DNA from 3 places in the Mesorhizobium sp. M1A.F.Ca.IN.022.06.1.1 genome. Region 3 is predicted to be linked to each of the others. Evidence: predicted binding sites of a transcription regulator. Region 3 holds the regulator's gene; each other region holds the start of a gene.
What was found. The regulator LexA, encoded in region 3, represses DNA repair genes until DNA is damaged. The targets are predictions, from matches to a motif close to TGTTCNNNNTGTGTTCNG.
Positions count from the first base shown of each region.

Region 1: EJ078_RS07445 (PA0069 family radical SAM protein) is a predicted target of LexA. The motif match lies at 2,108-2,125, and genes of this name have one in related genera.
Region 2: parE (DNA topoisomerase IV subunit B) is a predicted target of LexA. The motif match lies at 1,851-1,868, and genes of this name have one in related genera.

Region 1 is NZ_CP034455.1:1,495,607-1,499,758, reverse strand. Features, by position in the region: gene EJ078_RS07450 (ribonuclease HII) at 1-625, opposite strand, end outside; gene EJ078_RS07445 (PA0069 family radical SAM protein) at 879-2,033, opposite strand; gene EJ078_RS07440 (glycosyltransferase) at 2,182-2,685, shown strand; gene EJ078_RS07435 (hypothetical protein) at 2,882-3,856, shown strand; gene moaB (molybdenum cofactor biosynthesis protein B) at 3,871-4,152, opposite strand, start outside.
Region 2 is NZ_CP034455.1:5,785,701-5,789,852, reverse strand. Features, by position in the region: gene EJ078_RS27500 (type II and III secretion system protein family protein) at 1-659, opposite strand, end outside; gene cpaB (Flp pilus assembly protein CpaB) at 741-1,679, opposite strand; gene parE (DNA topoisomerase IV subunit B) at 1,934-3,988, shown strand; gene EJ078_RS27485 (FUSC family protein) at 4,032-4,152, shown strand, end outside.
Region 3 is NZ_CP034455.1:6,132,891-6,137,042, forward strand. Features, by position in the region: gene EJ078_RS29190 (ComEC/Rec2 family competence protein) at 1-1,628, shown strand, start outside; gene lexA (transcriptional repressor LexA) at 1,612-2,346, opposite strand; partial or broken gene glp (gephyrin-like molybdotransferase Glp) at 2,463-3,667, opposite strand; gene moaC (cyclic pyranopterin monophosphate synthase MoaC) at 3,669-4,148, opposite strand; gene trpC (indole-3-glycerol phosphate synthase TrpC) at 4,151-4,152, opposite strand, start outside.

The sequences.
Region 1 (4,152 bases), 1.6 Mb from region 3:
CCCTGTGCAGTCGCGCCACCGGGCCGTGCGCCTCGATCGCGGTCCGGTGGCGGACCGTCGCGTAGCCCATATGCATTTCGAAGCCGTAATGCTCATGATGGCCGCCGCAGCCGCACATCATGCGGTCGCGCATCACCTTGGCGACGATCGAGGCGGCGGCGATAGATTGCGAGCGCTGGTCGCCCTTGATCAGCGCCCGGCCCTCGCAGGTGAGCCCTGGCGGCACGTCGCGACCGTCCGCCAGCGCCAGTTTGGGCGGCAGCGACAGGCCAGCGGCGGCGCGGCGCATCGCTTCCAGGCTGGCTTTCAGAATGTTGCTGTTGTCGATGCCTTCGGCGCTGATCGAGGCCATCGAGACGCTGAGCGCCGAGCCCAGGATTTTGAGGAACAGCGCCTCGCGCTGCAGATGGGTGAGGCGCTTGGAATCGTCGAGCCCTTCGGGAATGTTGGCCGGGTTGAGCACCACGGCCGCCGCCACCACCGGACCGGCAAGCGGCCCGCGGCCCGCCTCGTCCATCCCCGCTACCGGCCACAGCCCCTCGGCCATCGCTTTCGTTTCAATCGAGAAGTCGGGCTTCTCGACCATTTCGAAGAGAAGCGGAGAATCGGAACGCGCGCGAGCCATGGTGCGGCGAGGTTCGCATCGGCTCCGATTCTCCGCAAGTCCCTCCGGGTCGGATGGGGCGTCGGACCGGGAGGGCACCGTCTCACGGCCGGGGACTGGGCCGGACGGGATTCTTGAGCAATTCCAGCAAAAGTGCGTAGCGGGCTTTCCGTACGAAGTTACATCAAAACAGAGGGTTAGCGGATCGCAATCCGGGCGCAAAACTCTGCCTCCCGAGTTGCCTTGGCGCCGGCCTTCGCGGCCGGCATTGTCTTCACAGCAGCATCAACTGCTCGCCGACGCCGGAGCCTGCGACGAATTGGTCGGTCCGAAGCTGCCGCCGCTCGGCATTGAGGCCGAGCCGCTTGGCGGCGATCTCGAAGCGCCGGCCGATCTGCCAGGCATAGGGTCCGGCGCCCTTCATGCGCTTGCCCCATTCCGAATCGTAGTCCTTGCCGTCGCGCATCGAGCGGATCAGCGACATCACATGCCGGTAGCGATCCGGATAATGGCGCAAGAGCCAGTCCTTGAAGATCGGCGCCACCTCGAGCGGCAGACGCAGCACGACATAGCCTGCCTCCCTGGCGCCGGCGGCACGCGCCGAATCGAGGATGCGCTCCATCTCCGGATCGGTGAGGCCGGGAATGATCGGCGCCACCATCACCGAGGCGGGGACGCCGGCATCCGAAAGCTGCCTTATCGCTTCCAGCCGCTTTGTCGGCGTCGAGGCGCGCGGCTCCATGGTTCTCGCCAGCATGCGGTCGAGCGTCGTCACCGACAGCGCCACCTTGGCGAGGCCGCGTTCGGCCATGCGCGACAGGATGTCGATATCGCGCGTCACCAGTGCCGACTTGGTGACGATGCCGACCGGATGGCCACGCGCCTCCAGCACCTCCAGGATCTCGCGCATGATCCGGTATTGCTTTTCGATCGGCTGGTAGGGATCGGTGTTGGTGCCGATGGCGATGGTGCGCGGCTGGTAGCCGGGCTTCGACAATTCCCTGTCCAGCATTCGCGCCGCATCGGGCTTGGCAAAGAGCTTGGATTCGAAATCGAGCCCCGGCGACAGGCCCATGAAGGAATGCGTTGGCCTGGCAAAGCAATAGACGCAGCCATGCTCGCAGCCGCGATAGGGATTGATCGAACGATCGAAGGAAATGTCCGGCGACTCGTTGCGCGTGATGATGGTGCGCGGCTTCTCGACCTGCACCTCCGTCTTGAACGGCGGCAGTTCCTCCAGCGAGTTCCAGCCATCGTCGAACACATGCCGGCTGACCGGCTCGAAGCGGCCGGACGGATTGATGCCCGCGGAGCGTCCGCGATTGCGGTCCGGCCGCACGCGCATGCCGCTCTGTTCTATCATTGCATTTGCTATCTCGGCTCTGCCTGCTCCGAAAGCGGCAATGTCGGCGCGCACGATCTGTTCCATTTTCGCCCTCTCCCAAGGACTGTCGGCAGGCTGTCGAATCGCTCTGTTCATGAAATTATTCCTATTTTGCCAATGAGAACAAAGCAAGAACTTTTTCGTTCAGAACGCGCAACTGGCGCAGCGCCGCGCTTTCCGCTATTCGGCTAAAATGCTCAGCGTCCTCATCGAAACCAGGAACGACGAAGAAGGCCTTGCCCGCACGCTGGCCTCGCTGATCGGCGGCGCGGTCGAGGGCGTGGTGCGCGACGTCATCGTCTGCGACACCGGCTCGACCGACCAGACGCATCGCGTCGCCGAGCATGCCGGCTGCCACCTTGTCGCCGGCGGCATCGCAACAGGCATCGGCCAGGCCAAGGGCGACTGGCTCCTGCTTCTGGAACCCGGCGCCCGGCTCGCCGAAGGCTGGATCGACGACGTCGTCGCTCACGCGGCGAGGCAGACGATGCCGGCGCGTTTTTCACGCGCCCGCGGCAATCGCACGCCGTTTCTGGTCCGGGTTTTTTCGGGCAACCGGGCTCTGGAGGAAGGGCTTGTCATCAGCAAGCGCCAGGCCACGGTGCTGGCGAAAAGCGCCCGCAGCGCCGAAGCCCTGGCGCGGGGCCTCGCCACCAGAAGGCTGAATGCCGAAATCTGGGTGGCGCCGCCGAAGTGAGCGCATGCCCTCCTTCTCTCCAGAAGGCGAAAAAAGAGAGAAAAAGGCCGCGAACTTTGCCGGCCCATTCTATTGTGCATTGCACAAAAACCTGCAGTGGATTAGCATCTGCTTGAAGCGGGACAATCGGAATTGGGTGACGATGAAGCGGCAGACGGCTGGCGCTTCGTCGGACGCCGTGCATACGAGGAACCCGATGAACCTTGGTACTCCAGACAATTCAGGCGCGGCCAGCCTGGAGGCGATCGCTCGTAATGGCAGCCTGTTCAGGCGCATCGCCGTGCGCATCCCGACCTATCTGAAAGATCTACGCGAAAATCCGGCCTGGCTGCCGATGTTCGTGCTGGCGCGCACCATGCCGGGGCGCCGCATGCACTGGCTAGGCGCCAGACGCGTTCGCCCGCTCGACAATGCGGGAGAGACGATGTTTGCCGGCGTCGATCGCGAGGCGGTGGTCGCGGCGCTTCGCTCCGATGGACTGTTTTCGGGGTTCACGCTGCCGTCGGCGATCCATGAGGAGATCGCCGTTTTTGCGCAACGCACGCCCTGTTTCGGCAATTTCGACCGCCGTCTCGAATTCATTCCGGGCGACCATGCCGAGGCGGAGAAGCGTTTCGGCCGCTCGCTGCTCAGCGGGCATTATTTCGAACGCATTCTCGATTGCCCGGCGGCGCTTGCCATCCAGCGGGATCCGCTGCTCCTCGAGGTCGCGCAGCACTATCTCGGCGGCCAGGCGAAACTGATCACGACGCGCGTGTGGTGGAGCTTTCCGACCGGCAAGGCCTCGGATGCCGACAAGAATCTCGCCTCGCTCGGCAAATACCATTTCGATCTCGACGATTGGCGGATGCTGAAATTCTTCTTCTATCTGGTGCCGGTCGACGCCGGCACCGGCCCGCATGTCTATGTCCGCGGCAGCCACAGGCGCCGCGCGCTCAAGCACCAGCTCACGCTTCTGGTCGGCCACCCCGCGGAAGACGTGCTGGACGTCTACGGTCCGGAAAGCGCTGCGACGCTGACGGGCGAGGCGGGCCTCGGCTTCGTCGAGGATCCGTTCGGCTTCCATATGGGAACGGTGCCGACGCATACGCCGCGGCTGATGATGGAAATCGGCTTCGGCGTCTCGCGGCCGTCGCGCCGTCGCTTCCACGGCGAGCCGGTCATCCGCTGAGCCGGACGGGGCCGCTACTCCGGCTTGCCGCGGCGCCTGAGGTGCTCGTCCAGCCGCGGCATGATCTCGACGAAGTTGCAGGGCATGTGCCGGTAGTCAAGCTGCGCCTTGATGATGCCGTCCCAAGCATCCTTGCACGCGCCGGGCGAGCCCGGCAGCACGAAGATAAAGGTGGCGTTGACGACGCCGCCGGTCGCCCGGCTCTGGATCGTCGATGTGCCGATCTTGTCATAGGAAATCCGGTGGAAGACTTCCGAAAAGCCGTCCATGCGCTTTTCGAAAATCGGCTCCAGCGC
Region 2 (4,152 bases), 350 kb from region 3:
ATCTCGCCGGTCCCGGCGGTCGGTACCGTGCCCGGGTCGATGATGACGTCGCGACCGCCGACGCCGAAGGCAAAGTTGGCCCCGTATTTGGCGCCGAGATCCTGTCCCGCCTGCCGGTTGATCTCGACGAAACGGACATTGAGCTGAACCTGCTGCGAGGACGAGATGTTGACCGAGTTGATCACTTCCTCATTGCCGGAGAAGCGCGACGCGATCTTGCTCGCCTTGTCGGCCGCGACCGCGTCTTCCGCCTCGCCCGAAAGCACCACGCGGCCGTTGGCCGAACCGACCTTGATCTTGGCATCCGGCACGCTGGCGCGGATGGTGTTCGCGAGTTGGTCGGTGTCCAGCGTCACCTCGATGTCGATGGTGCCGACGAGCTGCTTGTTCTGATCGAACAGCGCGATGCCGGTGGTGCCGAGATTGTTGCCCAACACATAGAAGGACTTGTCGGTCAGCGGATTGACGTTGGCGATCTCCGGATCGCCGATGACGATCTGATAGAAGGCCGCGTTCGTCATGATCGTCTTGGGCTTGCCCTTGGCGACTTTGATCGAGGCGTTCTTGGTCGCCGAGACGTATACGACGTCGTTGTTTGCCTGGGCCGGCGCCCCAAAGGCCAGCATTCCGGCGGCTGCCAGAAAGGCGCCCGCCGCCATTGCACGCAGAAGGCGCAGCCCTCTCGTCGTCCGTTCTTTGTTCAACACATGCATTGTCCCGTTCCCGCCGGTCCCCACCGGCTATTGTTCTTGTTCCTTGGAAGGAACGACGTCTCCCTCGGCGGGCTTGGAGGGAACCTTGTATTCCTCCACCTTCGTGCCACGGGACACGATCACCGTCTTGAATTTCGGCTCCTCCGGATCCTTCGCCACCGCCTTGACCAGCGAGGCGGCGCTTGCCTCGGCGCTCGCGGCAACCGAACCGCCAAAGGAAGAGATGGTGGTAAGCCCGTTGCCGCTGGCGCTGGCATCGGCGGCGGACCGCAAAGACAGCGACAAGGAGCCGACGGTGCGGGCGAGCGCTACCTTCTGCGCCCCTTCGTTCGTGACCTCGAGGGTGACGGAATTGGCGACCTGCGGCTCGGTCTTGCGCTCGTCCGCGCCCTGCCCGACCGAAAGCACCTTGGCGTCGGAGACGACGATTTCGGACGTGACCGTCGAGCCGGCTGCCCCTTGCGCGTTCTTGGACACTTCCTGGATTTCGCCGGCATCGCGCGTCAGCACGACGTCGACCCGGTCGCCCGGCGTGATGAAGCCGCCGACGCCGGCGATCTCGTCGGTGCGGATGGTGACTGCCCGCATGCCCGGCGACAGCATGTTGGAAAGTGTGGCGCGGCCATTCGGTCCCGACAGCTTGGCGAGCAGCACCGGCTCGTTGACCTCGATCGGCGACAGCACGACGCGGCTGCCTTCGGCCAGCAGCTTGTCGACGGTCGGGAAGGCGCCTTGCGGCAGAGAATCCTGCGGCCACGGAATTTCGGTGAGTTGCGACCGGTCGAGCTGCATGCCGTAGCGCAGCGGCGCATTCGCCACGACGATGGTCTTGAACTCGACTTTGGGCTCGTGCGGCACCACGATCGATGCCGTCTTCTGCTCGGACTGGGCCCTCGCCTGGCTTTTGACCCAGAAGTCCGCGGCAAAGATCGAGATCGCGCCGAAAACGGCTGCGATGCCGATCATGGTTATGGCCCTGCCCTTCACAACGAAACCCCTGACGCCCCGTGGTCTTTTGCCGTTGAGGCTCACGCTAGGCGTTAATGTTAAAGAATCAGGAATCCGAAGGGGTGGAGCCCGCCCTATTTCCGGCGGCTTGGTTATCGAATGGTTTTGGAATAAGAGACAGTTTGATCCCTGAACGGAACAGGAACTCGTTCGCCCGCCAAAAGCGTGGCAGTATCGAGGAGTGATTCGCAGTACCGGACTTAATGGCTAGCATGGACGACACCAGCGATCTTTTCGGCAACCCGGAAAAGCAGCCCCAGCAAGTACGCGCGCCCTCGCGGCCGGCCGATCCGCTGGTGCAGGCCGCGAAGCGCTCGGCCGCCGCCCGCGACGGCAGCGAGAGCTACAGCGCCGCCGACATCGAGGTGCTTGAGGGGCTGGAGCCGGTGCGCCGCCGCCCAGGCATGTATATCGGCGGCACCGACGACAAGGCGATGCATCACCTCTTCGCCGAGGTGATCGACAATTCGATGGACGAGGCGGTGGCCGGCCACGCGACCTTCATCGACGTCGAGCTTTCGGCGGACGGATTTCTTACCGTCACCGACAATGGCCGCGGCATTCCGATCGACCCGCATCCGAAGTTCAAGAAGCCGGCGCTCGAAGTCATCATGACGACGCTGCATTCGGGCGGCAAGTTCGACTCCAAGGTCTACGAGACCTCCGGCGGTCTGCACGGCGTCGGCGTATCCGTAGTCAACGCGCTGTCCGACCACCTCGAGGTCGAGGTCGCGCGCGGGCGCCAGCTCTATCGCCAGCGCTTCTCGCGCGGCGTTCCGGTGAGCGGGCTGGAGCACCTCGGCGAGGTGCACAACCGCCGCGGCACCAGGACCCGCTTCCATCCCGACGAGCAGATCTTCGGCAAAGGCGCCGCCTTCGAGCCGGCCCGGCTCTACCGCATGACGCGCTCGAAGGCCTATCTGTTCGGCGGCGTCGAGATCCGCTGGACCTGCGATCCCTCGCTGATCAAGGAAAAGGATCAAACTCCGGCCAAAGCCGAGTTCCATTTCCCGGGCGGCCTGAAAGACTACCTCAAGGCCACCCTCGGCGACGAATTCCATGTCACGCGCGAAGTCTTCGCGGGCAAAAGCGACAAGCAGGGCGGCCACGGCTCGCTGGAATGGGCGGTGACCTGGTTCGGCGGCGACGGCTTCCTCAACTCCTACTGCAATACGATTCCCACTCCCGAGGGCGGCACGCATGAGGCGGGCTTCCGCAACGTGCTGACGCGCGGGCTTCGCGCTTATGCCGACCTCATCGGCAACAAGCGCGCCTCGATCGTCACGACCGAGGACGTCATGATCTCGGCCGCCGGCATGCTATCGGTATTCATCCGAGAGCCGGAATTCGTCGGCCAGACCAAGGACAGGCTGGCCACCATCGAGGCGATGCGCATCGTCGAAACCGCCATCCGCGACCCGTTCGACCACTGGCTGGCCGACAACCCGCAGGAAGCCTCGAAGCTTCTCGAATGGGTGATCGCGCGCGCCGACGAGCGTGTGCGCCGGCGCCAGGAAAAGGAAGTCTCGCGCAAGAGCGCGGTACGCAAGCTGCGCCTGCCGGGCAAGCTCGCCGACTGCACGCAGAACGCCGCGGCCGGCGCCGAGATCTTCATCGTCGAGGGCGACTCGGCCGGAGGCTCGGCCAAGCAGGCACGCGACCGCGCCAGCCAGGCGGTGCTGCCGCTGCGCGGCAAGATCCTCAACGTCGCCAGCGCCGGCAACGACAAGCTTGCCGCCAACCAGCAGATTTCCGACCTGATCCAGGCGCTCGGCTGCGGCACGCGCTCGAAATATCGCGACGAGGACCTGCGCTACGACCGCGTGATCATCATGACCGACGCCGACGTCGACGGCGCGCATATCGCTTCGCTTTTGATCACCTTCTTCTACCAGGAGATGCCGAACCTGATCCGCGGTGGCCACCTCTATATGGCTGTGCCGCCGCTCTATTCGATCCGTCAGGGCGGTAAGGTGGCCTATGCGCGTGACGACGCGCACAAGGACGAATTGCTGCGCACCGAATTCACCGGGCGCGGCAAGGTCGAGATCGGCCGCTTCAAGGGCCTTGGCGAGATGATGGCCTCGCAGCTCAAGGAAACCACGATGGACCCGAGGAAGCGCACGCTTCTCAGGGTCGACGTGATCGATGCCGAGCAGGCGACCAAGGACGCCGTCGACGCGCTGATGGGCACCAAGCCCGAGGCCCGCTTCCGCTTCATCCAGGAACGTGCCGAATTCGCCGAGGCCGACGTGCTGGATATCTGAACGCGGACTGGTCCATAACAGGCTCCGGGACGGAGACTTGCATGTGACCTGGACGCGGCTGAAGGATCTAGCCGGGACACCGTTAAGTGAGCTGACCCAGCCGACGCGCTCGGACTGGATCTTCGCCCTGCGAACGGTTTCTGCCGGGCTGATCGCGCTGCTTG
Region 3 (4,152 bases):
CGATCGGCCAGACGAGCATCGCCTCGGCCATCGAGAACGCGCGCGAAAATATTGCCGACCACATCAGAAGCACCGTCGGCGGACCCGAAGGCGAAATTGCCGCCGCACTGATCGTCGGCGTGCGCGCCGGCATTCCGGAGGACATCAACGAGGCGATGCGGCGGACCGGCATCTATCACATCATCTCGATTTCGGGCCTGCACATGGCGCTGGTCGCCGGCACGGTCATGCTTCTGCTGCGCGGCGCCTTTGCGCTGTTCCCGGATTTTTCGTCACGCCGGCCGGTGAAGAAATATGCCGCGGCAATCGCGCTTATGTCGATCGCCGCCTACCTCGTCATCTCCGGCGTGGTGGTCGCCGCCGAGCGAAGCTTCATCATGCTGGCCGTGATGCTGATCGCCGTGCTTTTCGACCGCGCCGCGCTGACGATGCGCAATTTGGCGATCTCGGCCATCGCCGTCATCCTGGTGTCGCCGCATGAAGTGGTTGGCCCGAGCTTTCAGATGTCGTTCGCGGCAACCGCCGCCCTTGTCGGCGCCTATGCCGGCTGGTCCGACTACCGCGCCGGCAAGGTGAGAGCGCCGCCGGCAAAGCGTTCGTTCCTGCGGTTCATGTCGCACAAACTGGCAGTCGGAGCAGGTGGCGCCGCGATGACGTCGATCATTGCCGGAAGTGCCACGGCGCTGTTTGCCATCTGGCATTTCCAGCGCGTCTCGCCGCTTAGCCTGCTGGCCAATCTCGCGATCATGCCGATCGTCACGATCGTGATGTTTCTCGCCGTCGCCAGCGCGGTCATGATGCCGTTCGGCTTCGACGGGCCCTTCCTCTATTTGATGGGCAAGGGCCTGGCGGCGATGATCGCGATCTCGGCGTGGATTTCGGAGTGGTCGCCGGTCGATGCCGTGGGCCTGATCTCGATCGATTCGGTGCTGCTGGCGACGATCGCGCTCGTCATCGCCACGATGGCGACTACGTGGCTCAGGCTGGCCGCGATTCCTTTCGCTGCCGCGGCCGTCATGATGATCCCGCAGGTGCGCACGCCCGACCTGCTGATCTCGGAGGACGCGCATCTGGTGGCGATGCCGATCGGCGGCGGCGAACTCGCCATCAATCGTGCCCGCTCGAACGAGTTCACCACCGATAACTGGAAACGCGCGCTCAAGGCCGAAACGATCGTGCCGCCGGAGACATTCGCCAAGGGCACGCTGGACATAGCCGATCCCGTCGACCTGCCGCCTGGATCGCCCTTTTACTGCACGGGCGATCTCTGCATTGGCCGGCATCCATCAGGCGCGATCGTCGCGCTCGCCGAAAAACGCGAAGCTGCCCGGCCTGCCTGCGACTTCGCAGACCTCATCGTCATTAACGACGCCACGGCCTACAATCCCTGCCGCGATCCGCGTGTCCTCGTTGTCACCAAGCGGCAGCTCGCGCGCGACGGCAGTGCCGCCGTCTTCTTCGATCCGCAATCGGCGACGGCGCGAGCAACCATTCAATACGCCGTCGAAAAACCGTACCGCCCTTGGCACGAACAGCGGCGCTACTCGCGTGAGGCGAGGGGGTTGGCGCCTTACAAGAAGCCCGAGAAGCCGAAAGCCAAGCCGCAGCCCCTCAGTAGCGGCGGATGAGCCCGACGAGCTTGCCCTGAACCTTGACGCGATCGGGACCGAAGATGCGCGTCTCATAGGCCGGATTGGCAGCCTCGAGCGCGATGGAGGCGCCCTTGCGGCGGAAGCGCTTCAGCGTCGCCTCCTCGTCATCGACCAGCGCCACGACGATCTCCCCGGGGCTCGCAGTGCTGGCGTTGCGGATGATGACCGTGTCGCCGTCGAAGATGCCGGCCTCGATCATCGAATCGCCTTTGACCTCGAGCGCGTAGTGCTCGCCGCCCGCGATCATGTCCGGCGGCACTGTGATCGAATGCGTCTGGTGCTGGATGGCGTCGATCGGCACGCCGGCGGCAATGCGACCCATCACCGGGATGGAGACGGCTGAAACGGCGTCGTCGTCATTGCTGGGCGTCGGCGTGCGGGCGGGCGCCGCGGGTTTGATCTGGCGGCCGAGATTGCCTTGGCCGCCCTGGATGACGCTCGGCGAGAATTTCTTCGCCGCATTGAGGCCGGGCGCGATCGAGTCAGGTAGGCGCAGCACTTCAAGAGCACGCGCCCGGTTCGGAAGCCGGCGAATGAAACCGCGCTCCTCCAGCGCCGTGATCAGGCGGTGGATGCCCGATTTCGAGGCAAGGTCGAGCGCTTCCTTCATCTCATCGAAAGACGGCGGAATGCCGCTTTCCTTGAGCCGTTCATGGATGAACATCAGCAGTTCATGTTGTTTGCGCGTCAGCATGGCGGCCCCCATGGGTTCTGAAACCAGAATCAGAAAAACAAACCCAGAACAAACACTATCTGTTCCAGTTGTGTTCCGCAACCGTTTAAAGTTTAGTGAATGTGTTGACGTTTTGTTCAGCGTAACATCAGAACGGTGCATTCCTCGCCGGCTTCAGCCGCCGGTGCGAAGGGTTGGCGCACGATCAGGCCATTGGCATCGGCGAGCATCCTTAACATCGAGGAATCCTGGATGCCGAACGGTGTTGCGATCAACCCCCCGCATCTTCGCGGACCACGGCGCGGACATAGTCCTGCCTGAGATCGTTGGCGTGCATTGCGACGCCTAACCGGGCCGTGCGGATTTCCTGACGGCAGGACCGGCCGCCCAGCCGCGCCAGAAGCGGCTTCAGGAACAGCTGCGAGCAGACCAGGCTTGCGACCGGATTGCCGGGCAGGCCGATGCAGCGAATGTCGCCGAGCCGGCCAAACATCAGCGGCTTGCCGGGACGCATGGCGATCTTCCAGAAGTCGAGCTGCATGCCTTCGCCGGTCAGCACGTCATGGATCAAGTCGTGGTCGCCGACGGAGGCGCCGCCAAGCGTGACGATGACGTCGGCGCCGGCCTTGACCGCCTTCTTGACCAGGGCCGCGATCGCGTCCTTGCGGTCGGCGGCAATGCCGAGGTCGAGCGCGCGCGCGCCGACCGACTGGGCCGTAGCTGTGACGCCACAGGTATTCGACGAGATGATCTGGTCGGGGCCGAGCGCGCTGCCCGGCGGCAGCAATTCATCGCCGGTGGCGATGATGGCGAGCAGCGGCTGCCGCACCACGTTGAGACTCGGATGGTTGGCCGATGCCGCCAGCGAAAGCGCCGCCGGATCGAGCTGGCGGCCTTTTTCGAGGAGCAGGTCGCCCTCGCAGAAGTCGAGGCCGCGGCGACGGACGTTTCGTCCCTCCACGGTCGGCTCGGTCACTTCGATGCCGCCGCCGCCGAGATCGCGGACATTCTCCTGGATAACGATGGTATCGGCGCCTTCGGGGAGCGGCGCGCCGGTGAAGATGCGCACGGCCTCGCCCTTGCCGACAGAGCCGGTGAAGCCACGCCCGGCGGGCGCCATGCCGATCACGGAGAGCCGCGCCGGCGCCGAGGCTACGTCGGCGGCCCGCACGGCATAGCCGTCCATCGCCGACGCATTGAAGGGCGGCTGGGTGCGCAGAGCCACCACGGGGTCGGCCAGCACCCGGCCGGACGCGTCGGCCAGCGGCACGCTTTCGCCTGGCAGCGCGGTCGCGCCGTCCAACAGGCGTTGGAGCGCCTCGGCGACCGGAAGCAAAGCCATGCTAAGGACCTACCTTGTAGTCGCCCGACTTGCCGCCGGTTTTCTCGACCAGCCTGATGCCGGAAATCGCCATGGCGCGGTCCGCTGCCTTGGCCATGTCGTAGATGGTGAGGCAGGCAACCGACGCCGCGGTCAGCGCCTCCATTTCGACCCCGGTCTTGCCGGTAACCCTGGCAAGCGCGGTGACCCTCAGGCCGGGAAGCGCGCGATCGGGCTCGATCTCGACGGCAACCTTGGTGAGAAGGAGGGGATGGCAAAGCGGGATGAGCTCATGCGTCTTCTTGGCCGCCATGATGCCGGCGAGGCGCGCCGTGCCAAGCACGTCGCCTTTCTTGGCGTCGCCGGCCAGGATCATCTCCAGCGTTTCCGGCTGCATGGTGACATACCCTTCGGCGATGGCCGTGCGCGTCGTCTCGGCCTTGCCGCCGACATCGACCATGTTGGCTTCGCCCTTGGCGCCGAGATGCGTAAGCGCGGGCATCCTC